Regions from separate parts of the Paenibacillus sp. FSL P4-0113 genome, predicted to be linked through region 1. Evidence: riboswitches for the same ligand, from Rfam matches in the RefSeq annotation. Region 1 holds a riboswitch; the other holds the start of a gene.

What was found. Region 1 has a riboswitch for ZMP and ZTP ahead of MKX46_RS13120 (TIGR01440 family protein). Riboswitches for the same ligand answer to the same signal wherever they lie in the genome.
Region 2: linked by a shared signal. The riboswitch ahead of MKX46_RS20080 (bifunctional 5,10-methylenetetrahydrofolate dehydrogenase/5,10-methenyltetrahydrofolate cyclohydrolase) and the one ahead of MKX46_RS13120 (TIGR01440 family protein) in region 1 are both predicted to bind ZMP and ZTP.

Annotation. Positions count from the first base shown of each region.
Region 1 is NZ_JBBPAZ010000001.1:3,086,079-3,095,188, reverse strand. It holds gene spoIIR (stage II sporulation protein R) at 164-856, shown strand; gene MKX46_RS13135 (L-threonylcarbamoyladenylate synthase) at 1,012-2,259, shown strand; gene MKX46_RS13130 (manganese efflux pump MntP) at 2,402-2,962, shown strand; gene MKX46_RS13125 (low molecular weight protein arginine phosphatase) at 3,066-3,650, shown strand; ZMP/ZTP riboswitch at 3,729-3,810, shown strand; gene MKX46_RS13120 (TIGR01440 family protein) at 4,030-4,617, shown strand; gene glyA (serine hydroxymethyltransferase) at 4,738-5,988, shown strand; gene MKX46_RS13110 (carbohydrate ABC transporter permease) at 6,162-7,043, shown strand; gene MKX46_RS13105 (carbohydrate ABC transporter permease) at 7,043-7,879, shown strand; gene MKX46_RS13100 (ABC transporter substrate-binding protein) at 7,895-9,110, shown strand, end outside.
Region 2 is NZ_JBBPAZ010000001.1:4,614,217-4,623,326, forward strand. It holds gene MKX46_RS20065 (ABC transporter substrate-binding protein) at 1-684, shown strand, start outside; gene MKX46_RS20070 (stalk domain-containing protein) at 801-2,303, opposite strand; gene MKX46_RS20075 (cyclodeaminase/cyclohydrolase family protein) at 2,518-3,153, opposite strand; gene MKX46_RS20080 (bifunctional 5,10-methylenetetrahydrofolate dehydrogenase/5,10-methenyltetrahydrofolate cyclohydrolase) at 3,150-4,016, opposite strand; ZMP/ZTP riboswitch at 4,130-4,214, opposite strand; gene MKX46_RS20085 (fatty acid desaturase) at 4,428-5,489, shown strand; gene MKX46_RS20090 (sensor histidine kinase) at 5,558-6,691, shown strand; gene MKX46_RS20095 (response regulator transcription factor) at 6,688-7,287, shown strand; gene MKX46_RS20100 (deoxynucleoside kinase) at 7,432-8,052, shown strand; gene MKX46_RS20105 (deoxynucleoside kinase) at 8,052-8,693, shown strand; gene MKX46_RS20110 (Gfo/Idh/MocA family protein) at 8,891-9,110, shown strand, end outside.

The DNA of each region.
Region 1 (9,110 bases):
ATTCCTCGGCGAGGGTCTGAAGCTTGGTGTAGCATGATTCGAGGGTGTATTGAAGAAAATCTGTAAAGTGGTTATGAATATTTTACAAGACTTATAGGTTTAGACTCTCCCAAACCGGACAAACTGATAGACATGATAGAGTTTGGGTTTGGGGGGGGCGAAGATGAGAAGTTGGGTAAAGCAAGCTGCAATGATACTATTTTGTATTTCGATATTAATGATGTCTTGGGAAGGTCAAAAGACGGATGCTGCTATGACCATGGGAACAAGAGGAGCCTTAGCATCAGGAGTGACTACAACAGGGCTGGAGGTGATTCCACACGACTCCATTCGACTGCGTATTTTGGCCAACTCGGATCGCCCGGAGGATCAGCTAGTTAAACGCGAAATACGGGACGCTATTGTGCAGCAGATGAATGCTTGGGTGAGTGAGTTGGAAAACCCGCAAAGCTTAGACCAAGCCAGATCATTGATTGATGCTCATTTACCTGAAATTGACCGTTTGGTAGGTACGGAACTGGCTCGTCGCTGCATTGCGTATGATCATCAGGTGGAACTGGCGAGCGTACCTTTCCCGACGAAAATGTACGGTGGTCTTGTCTACCCGGCAGGGAATTATGAAGCGCTACGGGTTACGCTGGGGCAAGGAAAAGGTCAAAATTGGTGGTGCGTGCTGTTTCCTCCGCTGTGCTTTATTGATGCAGGCAGTGGGGAAGCAGCGGCACAAACGGTATCAGCAAAAACGGATCATGGAGATAGTCGGACGAATACCACTGACAAGGAGCCGGAAGTGCGTTTTTTTCTGTGGGATGCACTTGCGGGACTGTGCAGCTGGGTGAGTGGCTTGTTTGCCTAAACGTTGAGGAGTGTAAGTTTCCCCATATGCTATAATGGAGCTTACGATAGATATACACATGGCAGAGCCAAATAAACTGATCTTTCAAAGTAGCCATATAGGATCAAGCGAAATCACTGGCCTGTATACGACAATAAGATATGGGATGATCTGATATGAGCGATAAATTGAATCAAATGCAAGACTTGTGCGGAGATTTTGTGCAAAAGGAAAAATCGGAGCAAAAGCTGGACGAACAGGGGAATTGCGAGCTGAAGCAGGCATTGAAGTCTTCCCATACCCAATGGTGGGATGTAAGATGTTTGGTTCCTGTGAACAACACTGACGGGGGTATTTCTGACGAAACTTCGGCTGAACAGACTCGGATCGCGGCGGAAAAAGGCATACGCGAGGCTGCTGTACTTCTCCAAGCTGGAGAGACGGTAGCCTTTCCTACGGAGACCGTGTACGGACTGGGAGCCGATGCTCGTAGTACAAAAGCGGTGGAGGCGGTATTCGCTGCCAAAGGACGCCCGTCCGATAACCCGCTCATTGTACATATTTCTGATGCTGATCAATTAGAGGGTATGGTAGCAGAAATAAACGATACAGCCCGGGCGCTGATGAATATGTTCTGGCCGGGACCGCTGACTCTCGTATTGCCAGTGGTACCGCAGGCACTGTCATCACGTGTGACAGCCGGGCTGGACACGGTTGGTGTGCGCATGCCAGATCATCCGATAGCACTGCGCTTGATCGCTGAAGCGGGTTGTCCGTTGGCTGCGCCAAGCGCCAATCGTTCGGGAAGACCTAGTCCGACCCTAGCACAGCATGTGCGGGAGGATCTGGAGGGCCGCATCGGCGGCATTTTAGACGGAGGTCCCACAGGTGTGGGGCTGGAGTCCACGGTGGTGCAGGCGGCTGACGACGGAACGGTCACCATCCTGCGCCCCGGCGGCGTGACGGCTGAGCAGCTCGCTGCAGTTGCTCGCGCCGTCGTGCTGGACCCGGCGCTGGCCGCTACGCCCGGGGAGGATGCCGACAGCCCGGCGCCGCGCTCGCCGGGCATGAAGTACACGCACTACGCGCCGCGAGGCCGCTTGAGCGTGGTACAAGGCCCGTCGTCCGTTGAGGTGACGGGCTGGATTCGCGCCGCGCTGGCGGAGGCTTCCGCCAGCGGAGAGCGCACAGCAGTGCTCGCGTTCGACGAGCATACCGCCGGCTACGCCGGAGAACGCGTCTACACGCTAGGCAAGCTGGACGCGCTCCATGAGGCAGCGCAGCGCCTATACGGCGTGCTGCGCCGCTGCGACGAGGACGGCGTCACCTACATTTTGGCGGAATCCTGTCCGCCGAAAGGATTGGGAGACGCCGTCATGAACCGCCTGCTTAAAGCGGCAGGTCACCGAATCGTCCGCCTGTAGCTTCTGTCGAATCAGAGCCTCTTATATTAAATTTTCCTCCCTCCTCTTCTCGGTATGGGGTACTTTCAGTGCATGCTTGTACTGATTTGCCCCTTGTCCGCATAACGTGTACAAGAACAGACGGATAATGGAGGGATGGAGTATGCTGGCAGCCTCTGCCCATGCCGGGCAGGTTGTAACGATTCTGATCATGGCGGTAGCGCTAGGAATGGATGCGTTATCGCTGGGCGTAGGGATCGGCATGAAGGGGATACGCCTGCGAGACGTGCTGCGCATCAGCACTGTTATTGGCTTTTTTCACATTCTGATGCCATTGCTGGGAATTTTCACGGGCCATTATATGAGTTCTTTATTAGGTCATGTGACGACCTACTTCGCAGGGGGGCTACTCATCCTTTTAGGCGGGCATATGGTGTATAATTCCTTCAAAGGGGACGGCGTACAGGTATTGGATCATCGTTCGCCTTTAGGTCTTTTGCTGTTTGCACTTGGGGTGAGCGTGGATTCATTTTCTGTAGGAGTGTCACTGGGGATGTTCCAGAGTGATCTGGTGCTGTCTGTTCTGGCATTTGGTTTTTGCGGGGGAGCAATGGCGATGTTGGGCCTGCTGCTGGGTCGCAAGGTCAGCCGCAATCTAGGAGATTACGGGGAAGCAGTGGGCGGTGCCATTTTGCTGGCATTCGGCTTTATGTTTATGTTTTGATTTTAGCGCAGACAGTGTAAAATAAGTGCAGGGTTAAAGTAAGGGATTAGGATTATAGTAATCCTCTGTTTATATATTTTTTAACATACGGGGGGTGAAAACGTTGAAGAATATCTTATTTGTATGCACTGGGAATACCTGTCGTAGTCCAATGGCTGAAGGGATGCTGCGTAAGTTGGCTGCTGAGCATGGACTAGAACTGGAAGTGCGTTCTGCGGGAGTGGCAGCGATGGAAGGCACGCCGATATCCCGACATGCAGAGGCGGTTCTACGTGATCACGATATATCCGATCAGATCACTTCAACCCCTTTGAGCGACGGGCTTGCCGGGTGGGCACACCTGATCTTAACCTTGACGCAAGGACATAAACAGCACGTAATTCAGCGCTTTCCCCAAACGGCGGGCAAAGTATTTACGCTTAAGGAATATGTGGAGAACCGGGATGCGGTGTTGAATGATGTACAGGAGTTGGACGGTTTATATGCTTCACAGCAGTTGATGGCTTCACTTGGACAAGAGCTATCGGCGCAGGAGCGTGAACGAATGATTGAATTACACCAACGGATTCCGGGCTTTGATATTTCAGATCCGTTTGGCGGTTCACGAGAAGACTACGATGTCACAGCTGCGGAAATCCGCACGGCGCTGCATAAGCTGCTGGACAAGCTAAAGGCCTCTTCCGAATAAAATCGCTCTTACTCATCTATTTTGTACGGAATCTGTTGATTTTCGACGGTTAATCCGTTAAGATAAGGTGGAAAAATGAGAATCCGATGTAACTGGCGACAAAAGTGGGATTAACCACGATGGAGCATCGGATATACGGCCGGTCGCCTGGGCAAAAGAGCAATTCCACATAGGTGTGGACTGCTCTTTTTTCATATACAAGTTATGCCAGATGTTTAGCTGAGGGTTGATTCCTTCAAAGGTTCTTCCATTTTTTCTGCTCGAAATCTGAAACATCGGCTATAATATAGTGAGATTGTGATCAGGAGAGAGTGTGTTGAACTTGGGGCATGAGACCGTGCCTAGTCTCTGAGAGGCTGTTCAACCAAAGGAGGTTCCAATGGTGGGACAATTGGATCATGAGATTTCGCTAGAAGCACAGACCACTTCTGTTGTGCGGGAAATCGCAGAAGCAGCCAGTCTCAGGGCTGGTCGCCTGCTGGTTATCGGCGTTAGCACAAGTGAAGTGGCTGGAAGTCGAATTGGCACGGCGGGAGCGCTCGATGTGGCTCAACAACTGTTATCTGGAGTAGAGTCCGTTCGCAGGCAGTATGGCTTTGATGTAGCGTTTCAATGCTGTGAGCATTTGAACCGAGCGTTGGTCGTTGAACGGGCTGTACTGGAGCGACTGGGACTGATGGAGGTTGCGGCTGTTCCTGTTCGTACAGCAGGAGGCTCTATGGCTACCGTCGCCTATCGTTCTATGAGCGACGCGTGTTTGGCGGCGAACGTGCAGGCTCATGCCGGGATAGACATCGGCGAAACGCTGATTGGCATGCATCTGCGACCGATTGCTGTTCCGTTTCGCCCAAGCCTTCGCTGGATTGGCGAAGCACGTGTGACAGCGGCGTTCACCCGTCCTCCACTTATTGGCGGACAACGGGCGGTGTACAGTCTGGAGCAAGAAGTCGGCGGAAACTGCGATTAGCATTTGGCATGGCGGCATGTTTGTACTAATCGTTTTTGCAATGAGGATGAGGTACCCAACAGAGGAGCAGGCGGTAGCTTGTATACCCAACAATTGACTATGGAGAGGGAGTAATCAATCATGATGGAACACCTGCGTAAAAGTGACCCAGCAGTGATGGAAGCAATGGGACTTGAACTGAAACGACAACGCCACAATATCGAGCTAATCGCATCCGAGAACATTGTCAGTGAAGCAGTAATGGAAGCCATGGGCTCCGTGCTGACGAATAAATATGCTGAAGGTTACCCAAACAAACGCTACTATGGTGGCTGTGAGCATGTAGATATCGTTGAAGATATCGCACGTGACCGCGCAAAAGAACTGTTCGGCGCTGAGCATGCTAACGTGCAGCCTCACTCTGGAGCACAAGCCAACATGGCAGTGTATCTGGCAGCTCTCAAACCTGGAGATACTGTACTGGGTATGAATCTGGCGCATGGTGGCCATTTAACACACGGAAGTCCGGTTAACGCTTCCGGCTTGTTGTATAACTTTGCTGCCTATGGTGTCCGCGAAGACAACTTCCGCATCGACTACGATGAAGTGCGCAAGGCAGCCTTTAAGCACCGCCCTCGTCTGATTGTAGCTGGCGCGAGTGCATATCCGCGTACTATTGACTTTGAAGCTTTTGCTTCCATTGCCAATGATGTAGGTGCTTTGTTCATGGTGGATATGGCACATATCGCAGGTCTCGTGGCAGCGGGAATTCACCCAAGTCCAGTTCCGCATGCCCAATTTGTAACAACAACGACACACAAAACGCTGCGTGGTCCGCGTGGGGGTCTGATTCTGACTCGCAAAGCATGGGCGCAAGCGATTGATAAAGCTATTTTCCCTGGTACTCAAGGGGGGCCACTGATGCATGTGATCGCGTCCAAAGCGGTTGCTTTGGGTGAAGCGCTCCAGCCATCGTTCAAAACCTATGCGCAAAATGTAGTCCGCAACGCACAGGTGCTGGCTGAAACACTGTTGGCTGAGGGGATTAACATTGTATCCGGTGGTACGGATAACCATCTGATGCTGTTGGATACGCGCAATTTGAATATCACAGGTAAAGAAGCGGAGCATGTATTGGATTCCGTGGGCATCACGGTCAATAAAAATGCGATTCCTTTTGATCCGACCAGTCCATTCGTAACAAGCGGGATTCGTATTGGTACACCTGCTGCAACATCTCGTGGGATGGATGAAGAGGCTATGGTCAAAATCGGTAAAATCATTGCTGAAACCCTTAAAAACCCGAAAGATGATACTGTATTGTCCAAAGCAAGCCAAGCGGTTGGCGAGTTAACAGATAAGTTCCCGATTTATCCAGGAACTCAATACTAATTCATCGACAATCATAATCTTTATATTATAGGCTGTTTTCCTTCCGTAAGCCGGAGGAGAACAGCCTTTTTTTGCTTCCAAACGACTCGAAACTTACATTTTTGGGTAATAAGCGATTACAGTAAAGGTTTATGCGCGCTTTCCTTTATATCTACGACAAAGGAGTGATTACATTGAGTCAAAGAAAATCCGCGCAATTATTGCAGCAGCTCGTATTTGTGGGACCGATGGCGTTGTTTTTCGTCTTGATTATGGTCATTCCGTTCCTGCTGGGGCTGTATTATTCCATGACGAACTGGGATGGAGTATCTGAAAATATCCGATGGCTCGGGCTAGGGAATTACGTTCATATTTTTAGGGACGATCCAGATTTCCGTAATGCGTTCTGGTTTACAGTTCGGTTTACCGTATGTGGTGTCATTCTAACGAACCTGATTGGCTTTTTCCTAGCCTATGCACTTACCAAACCGTTGCGTACCCGTAATGCACTGCGAACTGTATTTTTTATGCCCAATATGATTGGCGGCTTGCTGCTCGGCTTCATCTGGCAATTTATATTTGTACGCGGCTTTTCTGCGGTAGGGGAGGCAACAGGGCTTTCCTTTTTTAAACTGCCGTGGCTGGGTGATGGGCCAACTGCTTTTTGGGGAACTGTCATTGTGTTTGTATGGCAATATGCAGGTTATCTCATGGTTATTTACATATCTTCGTTAAATAATGTCCCGTCTGCCCTGATTGAATCGGCTCAAATTGACGGCGCGGGCCGAAGACAGATTTTGCGTCATATTGTAGTGCCACTTATTATGCCAGCGGTGACCGTCTGCTTGTTCCTGGCGATATCCTGGTCCTTTAAAGTATTTGAATTGAATTTGGCTCTCACAAAGGGGGGACCTTTCAAGTCGACAGAGTCTGTAGCGTTGGACATATATAATGAAGCGTTTACAAATAATCGACTTGGATTGGGAACTGCCAAGGCTATGATTTTCTTCGTGGTCGTTGCGATCATTACCAGCATTCAGGTGCGTCTCACGAAGAAAAAGGAGGTCGAAATGTAATGGAAAAAACGTCAAACTACCGTTTGGGCACATGGGTTGCTGAAATATTGCTTATTGTGATCGGGTTAATTTTTCTGGTTCCATTCTATTTTTTGCTCGTAAACTCCGTTAAATCCTTTGGTGACATTTTGGCCCATTCCGCTTCGTGGCCGACAACCTTCCGTTTTGAAAACTATGCTAACGCCTGGAATAAAATAAACTTTCCCACAGCACTGGGGAATTCACTGATTGTCACGATCGTCAGTAATGCGCTTTTGCTGCTCATCAGCTCGATGGCCGCTTACCAGATGGTTCGGCATGACACTCCTTTTAATCGGTTTTTATTCGGTTTACTTGTGGCAGCAATGGTAGTTCCCTTTCAATCGATTATGTTGCCGCTTATGGAAGTGTCCAACGTATTGAGCTTAAACAATAGTATACCAGGACTGATCCTATGTTATCTGGGTTTTGGGGCGCCTTTATCCGTTTTTCTTTTTCATGGCTTTATTAAAACGGTACCTATTGAGATCGAGCAGGCGGCAAGGGTGGACGGTTCATCCCGGTACGGGGTGTTCTTTCGCATCGTTTGTCCACTCCTGCTGCCTATGTTCGTAACTGTGCTTATTTTGAATACCTTATGGATATGGAATGACTATCTGTTGCCTTCGCTCATTTTGAATGATCCTGAGCTGCGCACCATTCCGATTGCAACCTATATGTTGTTTGGTCAGTACACCAAGCAATGGGACTTGGCGCTGCCAGCACTGGTGTTGGGGATCACGCCAATTGTTGTGTTTTTTCTGGTGATGCAAAAATACATCGTTTCTGGCATTGCAGCCGGTGCGGTCAAAGGCTGAAGGGAGGGATATCCGATGAAAAGAACAGCGTTGCTTGTCATCTCCTTGATGGTGCTGCTCGCATGTACACTTGCAGGTTGCGGAAATACGAAGGCTCAACAGAGTGAAACGAAAACGATACACATTTATCAATTCAAAGTAGAGATTTCGGAACCGCTAAATAAGCTGAAGGCAGAATATGAAAAAGCGCACCTTGGCATCAAGTTGGATATCCAATCTGTCGGTGGTGGTACGGACTACGGTGCTTCGTTGAAGGCTAAATTCGCATCAGGCGATCAGCCGGACATTTTCACAAATGAGGGCTACCAGGACCGCGATACGTGGTTGGAGTACTTGGAGGATTTGTCGGATCAGCCATGGGTAAAGGATCTGGACGATTTCGCTCGTAAGCCGATGACGGTTAACGGTAAGATTTATGGACAGCCTATGAACCTAGAAGGATTTGGTTTTGTTTATAACAAGGATTTGTTCAAAAAAGCGGGCATAACCAAACTACCTCAGACGATAGATGAACTGGAGGAAGCGGCCAAGCGACTGAAAGCGGCAGGGATTATACCTTTTGCTAACGGGTATGCGGAATGGTGGGTTCTGGGGAACCATTTTATCAATATTCCGTTTGCCAGACAGCCGAACCCGGAAAGTTATGTTGAGGATTTAAACAAAGGAACGGCTCGCATCCCCGGTAACCCGGTGTTCGATCAGTGGGTGAAGTTGCTTGACCTGACTATAAAATATGGGAACCGCAATCCGCTCACGACGGATTACAATACACAAGTGACGCTGTTTTCGACAGGTAAGGCTGCTATGATGCACCAGGGGAACTGGACGCAACCGCAAATAGATGGAATTAATCCTAACTTGAATTTGGGTATTCTGCCTGCGCCTATAGACAATGATCCCTCCACAGGAGGTAGACTCGCGGTGGGAGTAGCCTCGAACTGGGTGGTCAACAAAAATTCGCCTGTGAAGCAGGAGGCAAAAGAATTTCTCAATTGGTTGGTCACATCAGAAACAGGCAAGCATTATATCACCAAGGAGTTTAAGTTTGTTCCCGCCTTCAAAAGTATTACGTCCAGCGACGAGACGACAGGCGATCTAGGTGCAGAAATATCTCGGCATGTGAGGGAAGGCAAGATATGGAGTTGGAACTTCCAACGCTTTCCGAAGGGGCTGAATCAGGATTTAAGCAGCAGTATGCAAGCCTATATTGCAGGGGTTATCACAAAGGATG
Region 2 (9,110 bases), 1.5 Mb from region 1:
GGAACCAAAGAGGTGGGTGATCCGACCAATTTGGAAAAGACGCTGGAACTCAAACCCGATCTGATCGTGGTTATGAAGGATACGAATTATGAGGCTTTGTCTAAAATTGCACCTACCCTGTACATTCCGTACGGCACGACGACTAATATTTATGATACGGTCAAGCTGTTCGGCGATATCACCGGGGAAAAGGAGAAGGCTGAGCAATTTATTGCTGCATTTGATAAAAAGGCCGCTGAAGGTCGCGCACGTCTTAAAGGTGTGATTGACGAAAAGGCAACTTTCGGTCTGTATGAGCTGACGGACAAGCATGCACTTTGGATCTTTGGCGACAATGCGGGTCGCGGTGGACAAGCCGTGTACAATGCGCTCAAACTGAACTTGCCAAAGAAAACAATGAACTCCAAGGAACAAACGGTACAGCTTTCGATGGAGGTATTGCCGCAGTATGACGCAGATTATATGTTCCTGACTACGTATGATCCCGAGAAAAAGGGTGACGCGCTCAAGCAACTGAAGTCGTCCGCTGTATGGGGGAATCTTCCTGCGGTGAAGAACAATAGAGTGTTCTTTAACGATTTTGATACGTATTATCGCTATGATCCAATCGCTATTACAGGACAGATTGATATGATCGTAGATATGCTGGTCGAAAGAGAAAAAGAGAATAAAGCTAAACAATAAGCAGATTCTGCGCTATAACAAATTGTTGAAATAGATAAGAGATCGCATATTATACACAGTATATAGCATTAAAAACCAGTCCAACATGAATCATGTTTGGACTGGTTTTTGATTTACTATTTTGTCGTAATTTCAATAGTATCTTCTTTTTGTATCCAATCTACCTTGGCCCCCAGCGTTTCGCTGATCAGCCTTAATGGAAGATAACCAATACCATTCACCATGAAGGGCGGATTGGTAAGCTTTACAGCCTTACCGTTCACTTTTGCTTGGCTGGTTTTGAAATTTATTTCTAGAAAGACAGGGTGATCTTCTGCCTTGGACTGATCTATTTTTGCTATTTTGCTGTTGAAATCATAAGCGATCTCGGCCCCCAGTTTATCAAAAACAGAACGAAGGGGAATAAACGCTTGCCCGTTGCGGGTAATGACACCATTACTCAGAGAGACAGGCGAACCATTGAGACGGACAAGAATCGGTTTTTGTACAGGAACTGGTGAACTATACAGAAACTCATAGTCTCCTATACCTAGCTGCGCGTGTTTGTTGACACCCCAGCCCCATAAGGCCCCATCTGCTTTTTGCATGATTACGTGCCGTGGACCTGCTTTGATACTTTGAATATTTTTAGCAAGCAATGTAAAGGGGGCGTTGGATGGTAACTTTTCACCATCTAGAGACGCAACATATACATTCCCAGCTGTGGTGAGGGCGAGTATGGAGCGTTCGGCGAAAAAGGCGTCTTTAACATCTTTTACTCCTGATAATAGCACAGGGGTATTTTCATTGTGATAGGTTGTATTATCTGAGTAACCTGTGACCGTTTCACCCCAGAACCATAACCGTCCTTGTCGATCAATCGCGAGATTGGAACTTCCATTGGTCTTAATTATTTTGATGTCCGATAAGGCTTGAATCTGCGATACGGATAAAGTTTCGGACGGAGTTACATTTTTATCAAATTCTTTGGGCCATGTCCATACAGTACCGTCTTTCTTTAAGGCTATGTTTTTGGAGATAGCAGTAATATCCTTTAATGATGGAACAAGCTCGAAGCCCTGCAAGGACCTTGTATTTTTCCATACACTTCCGTCCTTCTTCAAGAAGATCCAGCGTTCCTCATATTGCGGTCTTTTTTCATAGTAACTATCCAATTCTGTAACATTTTCGATGCCGGATAGGGTTTGAAAAGGAGCAAAGTTGCCACCATTTTCGATTCGATCAGCGGATAATACGGTTCCTTCGGCGTTTAGGGCGAGCACATGATCATTCATAATACGCACGTTTATGATGTTTGGTAGTCCTTCCAGAGAAATGAATTTCACGGATTCAGAAATGTTGTTTCTTGGCACATACCAGGCGGAATGATCTTGTAAGGTAAATATCAGATCGCCTTCCTGGATTATATTCGAAAATGTTCTTACAACGTTTGGCTTATCCTCTACACGAGTCGGTACGGATTGATTATAGCCCCATAACCACAAGCTTCCATCGGATTGAATCAGACTCCCGGAATCATATGAACGAATACGGGACGCCGATTCATCACCGGCCGCCCATGCACTGGAGCTGAACAATAACAGCGTGATCATACTGATTAACAGAGTACGTCTTTTCATGCGTTTTTCCTCATTTCTTCATCAATGTATATAAGGTTAAATAACGACTTGGGGAATATCTCCTTATCAATAGACGAAGAATATATAGAAAAGTTTTCCACAAATCGTTGGATTCCAATAAAATAGCCTCCAAACCCACGAGCAGAGGCGGGTTTGAGAGGCTATTTTTTGAGCATGGAAGCAGAATATGACTTGGGACGGGTTCTTCCAATGGTCAGCCCGTTATTCGGCTGCGCACCATCAATAAGGTTTGTTCTTTGATTTGTCCGATTTCACGGAGGAGTGCGGCTGTTTTAGCTTCGTAGGATTGTTTGACATCCAAATCTTTCAGCGAAGCAAGGTTAATGTCGACGGTAAGCAGGGCAGATTGAGCGGCGGCTTCGAACAGGATCGCGCCGATGCCAAGATCCGAAATCACATTTTTATTGGACACTTCCACAATGTTATAGGCTTGCGACAATCCGTCTCGGCATACTTCCAGCAGGCGCATGGGTACCTCAATGGCAGCGATCACCGCTGTCTGTAAGGAATGGGTACGATAGCGCTTTTCTTCGTCTGTTTCCTTGGGCAAACGCAGGGCAGTCATATACTGTTCAAAGGATTGGATGTCTGCGACCATTAATTCCTCACAATGTGTAGACAATCTTTCCATGCTGCTAATGACGTCCGTGATTTGTTCATGGATGTGCGCGTATTTTTCTCCTTGTGAAAGGTTGGCGGTCATGGAGGTCATAGCCGCGCCTAGTGCCGCAGCCAGTGCGGATACACTTCCTCCGCCAGGGGTAGGAGCTGCACTTGCAGCCTCTTTCAGAAAATGTCCGATGGAATGATTCCACGACAGTTCACTCATGAGTAAACCACCTCTCTGGAGTAGTGTTGCAGATGTATCGCTTTAAGCAAATTTTTGTACAAAATCGCAGTCGTTAAGGTGCCAACACCGCCGGGAACCGGAGAAATAGCATGTACTTTTTCCCCCACGTCTAAAGCGGCATCTCCCACTATTTTTCCCTCTAGCGTCTCATTAATTCCCGCATCTACCAAAATCAGACCGGGATGAACCATATCTTGCGTAATCACATCAGGGCATCCGACTGCCACGAAGGCAATGTCTGCATGGCTCAGATGCTCTGCAATATCACGCGTACCTGCATGACAGGCGGTAACGGTGGCGTTTTCTCTTTGCAACATGTGGAAAAGGGGAAGTCCCACTGTCTGTCCGATGCCCACGAGCGTGACATTTTTGCCTGCCAATGTGTGACCGTAATGCTTGAGCAGCTCGATACAGGCTTGAGGTGTTGCGGGATATAGTCCGGCGTCACCTGTTACAGTAGCCAGCTTGTTATCGGGTGTAATCCCATCAATATCCTTGTAGGGGGCAATGGATTGTTTAATAACGGAGGCGGAAAGATGTTGGGGAAGCGGCAGTTCCAGCATAATGCCATGTACATGGGATGCATCGTTCAGACTGCCGATCAGGTGCAGTAGCTCGGTTTCGCTAACATGACGATCAAACGTATGGAGATGAAATGAGATGCCCAGCTTCTCCGCTATTTTTTGCTTGGTCCGTGCATAGTATGCAGATGCCGGATCACCTTCTACCAATAGGGTTGCCAGATGGGGACGGTGTCCTTGCTGCTTCATTTCTTCTACCTGTGAACGGATCGTTGCATATACTTGCTCAGCTGCTTCTTTGGATTTCATGATAATAGCCATAGTCCGAGCCTCCTCTGAATTTATTGCATAATGGAATCAACAGGGTGTCATGGTCTTGTAAAACGAAAAAAAGTATTTGCACAAGGTCGTCAAGACAGACGAATCCTCTGCAAATACTTCTCCCAGGCGAACGGTACGCTTTTTTTGTATGCTCCCTCGTGGTTCATTCCACTGACTTCGCCAGTCACATACAGCGTTATTATACCTTATATTTTAACAAACAATCATCAGAAAAGAAACCCGCGAACATTTGGAAAACGGGTTATGTTACTTGTCTATATGACAAATGTCATATACACGAACTGACGTTTATGACTACAGCGCCTAGAGCGTTCTCCTTATACTGAGATTAGATCAACATGTACGCCTAACAGGATCAAGGTATAGGCGTCATCTTTAAGGAGGATCATAATGAGTATGACACAACTCCCATTAGCCCAATTGAAAAAAAATATGGCTCCCTACGAGAAAATAAACACGAAATCCAGCGTTCTGCAACTTATCAATACTTTGGGTCCACTGATCCTATTGTGGTATGCTGCTTATCTTAGCCTGTCGGTTTCGTACTGGCTGACGCTTCCCATTGCCATTGTTGCATCGGGGTTTGTGGTACGGACGTTTATTATTTTTCATGATTGTGGTCATCAATCCTTCTTCAAAAGCCGCAAGCTGAACGACATTGTGGGAACGATTACAGGTATTATTACGCTCTGCCCTTATCACCAATGGAAAAATAGTCACGCGATCCACCATGCAACCAGCAGTAATCTGGATAAAAGAGGCACAGGTGACATGTGGGTGCTTACGGTAGAAGAGTACACAGAGGCTTCCACATGGACACGGTTGGCCTATCGCATATACCGAAATCCTTGGGTTATGTTCGGACTAGGTCCGATCTATACTTTTTTGATTTCCTATCGCTTTAATATCAAGACAGCCAAACGCAAGGAAAAAATGAACACTCATGTGACGAATATATCCATCGTTGCATTGTATGCACTGTTGTGCTGGGCTATTGGATGGCAGGCCTTCCTTCTCGTACAGGCACCTATCTTTTTTGTATCCGGTATGTTGGGAATCTGGCTATTCTATGTACAACACCAATTTGAGGATTCTTATTTCGAGCACGATGAAGAGTGGAGTTATATTAATGCAGCCGTAGAAGGCAGTTCTTACTACAAGCTTCCTAAAGTATTGCAATGGATTACGGGCAATATCGGATTTCATCACGTTCATCACCTGAGTCCCAAAGTTCCAAATTATAATTTGGAAAAAGCACATGAAGCGACACCGTTACTTCAAAAGGCGACCACGATCACAGTGAGTAGCAGTCTGCAATCGTTGAAGTTCCGACTTTGGGATGAAAATACGAAAACCTTTTTGACCTTTAAACAAGTGAAGCCGCTCCTCAGCAAACGTGTTGCAGTTACGAAACCCATGCCTACACCTGTTGTAGGCACAGAAAGAAAATAACGTTGAACAAAACCTGGTATGATAAGATAAGGAATATAAGTCATGTGAAGTAGAAGAGGGTGGGCAGGATGCAAAAATGGTATCAGATCTTCCAAAGAAATACAGGGCTTAGCCCTTATGTTTGGGTCGTCTTTTACATCCTGCCCTTTTACTACTTTAGCTCTTCATCTACAGGTCATATTATTTTGGGTACTGCTATTATTTTGGTATTCTTTGCATGTTATGTACTGGCTTTTGTCTCAAAAGGCTGGCTCATATACTTTTGGACCAGTGTACAGATTGCCATATCGATTACCATGACACTGCTGTTCAGCTATATGTACTTTTCCATATTTATCGCCTATTTGATCGGTAATATTAAAAGTAAGGCTGCATTTACGACGCTGTATATTATTTTAATGGTTATTACGATTGGATTGATCAATTATGGTTTTGTTTCTCAGAATCCCGTTTTTATTAAACAGATTCCTTTTATCCTGCTTAATCTGATCGGTGTGATTCTCCTTCCGATTACGAATTTTAATCGCAACAAAAGCGATCGGCTCCAAGTTCAATTGGAGGATGCCAATAAGAAAATATCGGAATTGATTAAGCTGGAGGAACGGCAAAGAATTGCGCGTGACCTGCACGATACCTTAGGTCAGAAGTTGTCACTCATTGGGCTGAAGAGCGATTTGGCGGGCAAACTGATGGATCAGTACCCGGAGCGGGCGCATGTCGAAATTAACGATGTTCGTCTCACGGCAAGAAGCGCGTTAAAAGAGGTACGGGAAATGGTTACTCAAATGCGCGGTATGCGACTAGAGGATGAGCTGCTACGTATTCGGCAGATTTTAAAGGCTGCTCACATTGAATTAACTCTAGAGGGAGACCCGAAGCTGGAGCATACATCATTAATGAATGAAAATGTTCTTAGCATGTGTATGAAGGAAGCCGTAACCAATGTAGTGAAACACAGTGGAGCTACCGCTTGCTCCATCACGATTGAGCCGTCTCGTAAGGAATTAACTCTTCGGATTCAGGATAATGGAGTCGGTATTACGAGAGAAAATGGAACCCTTCGTGGAAACGGCCTGCAAGGTATGAAGGAAAGGCTCGAATTCGTGAACGGATGTATGGAGCTGCGTTCAGATCAGGGAACGACCTTGGTCATTAAAGTGCCCAATATCCCTGAAAAGCCGAACGAGGAGGTGGGGCCATGATTCGAATTGTCATTGCAGAAGACCAGCGTATGCTGCTGGGTGCTCTAGCTTCTCTGCTAGACTTGGAAGAGGACATGAAAGTAGTCGGAAAAGCAAGCAACGGGGAAGAAGCTATAGAACTGGTGAAGCTGCATCAACCGGATATATGCATTATGGACATCGAAATGCCAATAAAGAGCGGATTGGATGCGGCTGAAGAACTCAAAGGCTTGAACTGCAAGATGCTGATTTTAACTACGTTTGCCCGCCCTGGGTATTTTGAACGAGCGATCAAGGCGGGGACACACGGTTATCTACTCAAGGACAGTCCCAGTGAAGAGCTGGCTTCCTCCATTCGCAGTATTATGGCAGGTCGGCGTATCTATGCTCCGGAACTGGTCGATGATGCTTATGCCGAAGTCAACCCGCTAACAGAGCGTGAAAAGACCGTCTTGGCGCTCATCGCTGACGGAAAGAACACAAAAGAGATTGCTGGTGAACTGTATTTAACGACAGGGACGGTGCGCAATTATATTTCAGTCATTCTCGATAAGTTGGGTGTCAGTAACCGGATCGAAGCGATTACACGTTTTAATGAAAAAGGTTGGTTTAAATGAGAAACAGAGACGCTATGAAGCAAATATAGCGCTCTGTTTTTTTGTTTTATCCATAGATTTGGTATGCCTTTAGCGTACTACCTTGTGATACAATAGGATAGTTGTCCACAGGATGGACTGGAGTACAAGGAGGAGCAGAACCGCATGAAACAAGCCCCATTTATAGCCGTTGAAGGGCCCATCGGAGCAGGCAAAACGACGTTAGCTTCGATGCTTTCAACCGAGCTACATTGGCCGATAATCAAAGAGATTGTCGAGGAGAACCCATTTCTCGATAAATTTTATCAGAATATAGATGAGTGGAGTTTCCAGTTGGAAATGTTCTTCCTCTGCAATCGGTATAAGCAGTTGGAGGATACTGGTCTGCAATATATCGAGAAAGCTCAGCCTGTTATTTCTGATTATCATATCTACAAGAATTTGATTTTTGCTGAACGTACGCTTAAGGGTGTGAAGCTCGAAAAATATCGTCAAATCTATCATTTGCTCACAGATGATATGCCTAAGCCGGACATTATCATTTATATCAAAGCAGATTTGGATACCTTGCTGGGGAGAATTCGCAAGCGTGCACGCTCTTTTGAACAGGAGATGGACCCTGCCTATCTGGAGCAATTGATCATAGATTATGATAAAGGCATGCAGTTTCTCGCTGAACAGTCCCCTTCCCCTCGTATATTGACCGTGAACGGGAATGAAATTGATTTTGTAGAAAATCAGGCACAATTTAAACAAATTGTTTCCGATGTAAAGGAGCTTATATAGTGAATAATTACAACATTCCTGCAAATGCCTTGATTACGGTAGCGGGCACAGTGGGTGTAGGTAAATCCACGTTGACCGGTGCTTTGGCCGGACGCCTTGGTTTTAAAACCTCTTTGGAGCAGGTCGATCATAATCCCTATCTGGAGAAATTTTATCACGATTTCGAAAGATGGAGCTTTCATTTGCAAATTTATTTTCTCGCGGAACGCTTCAAGGAACAAAAGAATATTTTCCTGTCTGGTGGAGGCTTTGTGCAGGATCGTTCTATTTATGAGGATACAGGCATTTTTGCGAAAATGCATGCCGATCAGGGAACGATGAATCCTACCGATTATGAAACGTATACTAGCCTGTTTGAGGCGATGGTGATGACACCGTTTTTCCCTCACCCTGATGTGCTGATCTATCTGGAAGGCAGTTTGCCCTCCATTCTGAGTCGGATTGAGGAGCGCGGTCGCGAGATGGAGATCCAGACCGAGCGTTCTTATTGGGAGCAAATGCATCGCAGATATTCCAATTGGATCAACGAATTTGATGCCTGTCCTGTACTGCGTCTGAACATTGATGAGTATGATGTACATGACCCTGCTTCCATGGATGCTATTTTGGAAGAAGTAGGAAAAGTAATATCAAAAAAATAGAGATATAACCCCAAATAACTGACAGGGACTGTGGTACAATCAGTATAAATTAAGCTGATAGACAGCAGTCTTTTTTTGTCGAATAAACATGTTGAAGCACGAGATATGACTAACGGTATAGTGGACAAGTTTAGGCTGGAATGCGAGAATAGGTACATATGAATTGTAATGACTCACGGGAAGGATGGGATACTGTGATGCGTTTTGGTATTGTTGGAACCAACTGGATAACAGAGAGGTTTATTCAAGCTGCGATGGAGACGGACGAATTTTCCCTGACGGCGGTATACTCACGCACAGAGGATAAGGGCAAAGCTTTTGCTGACAAATATAACAGCCAGCCGGAGGTTTTTACAGACCTGGCGCAAATGGCCGCAAGTGACCAGGTCGATGCCGTATATATTGCCAGCCCCAATT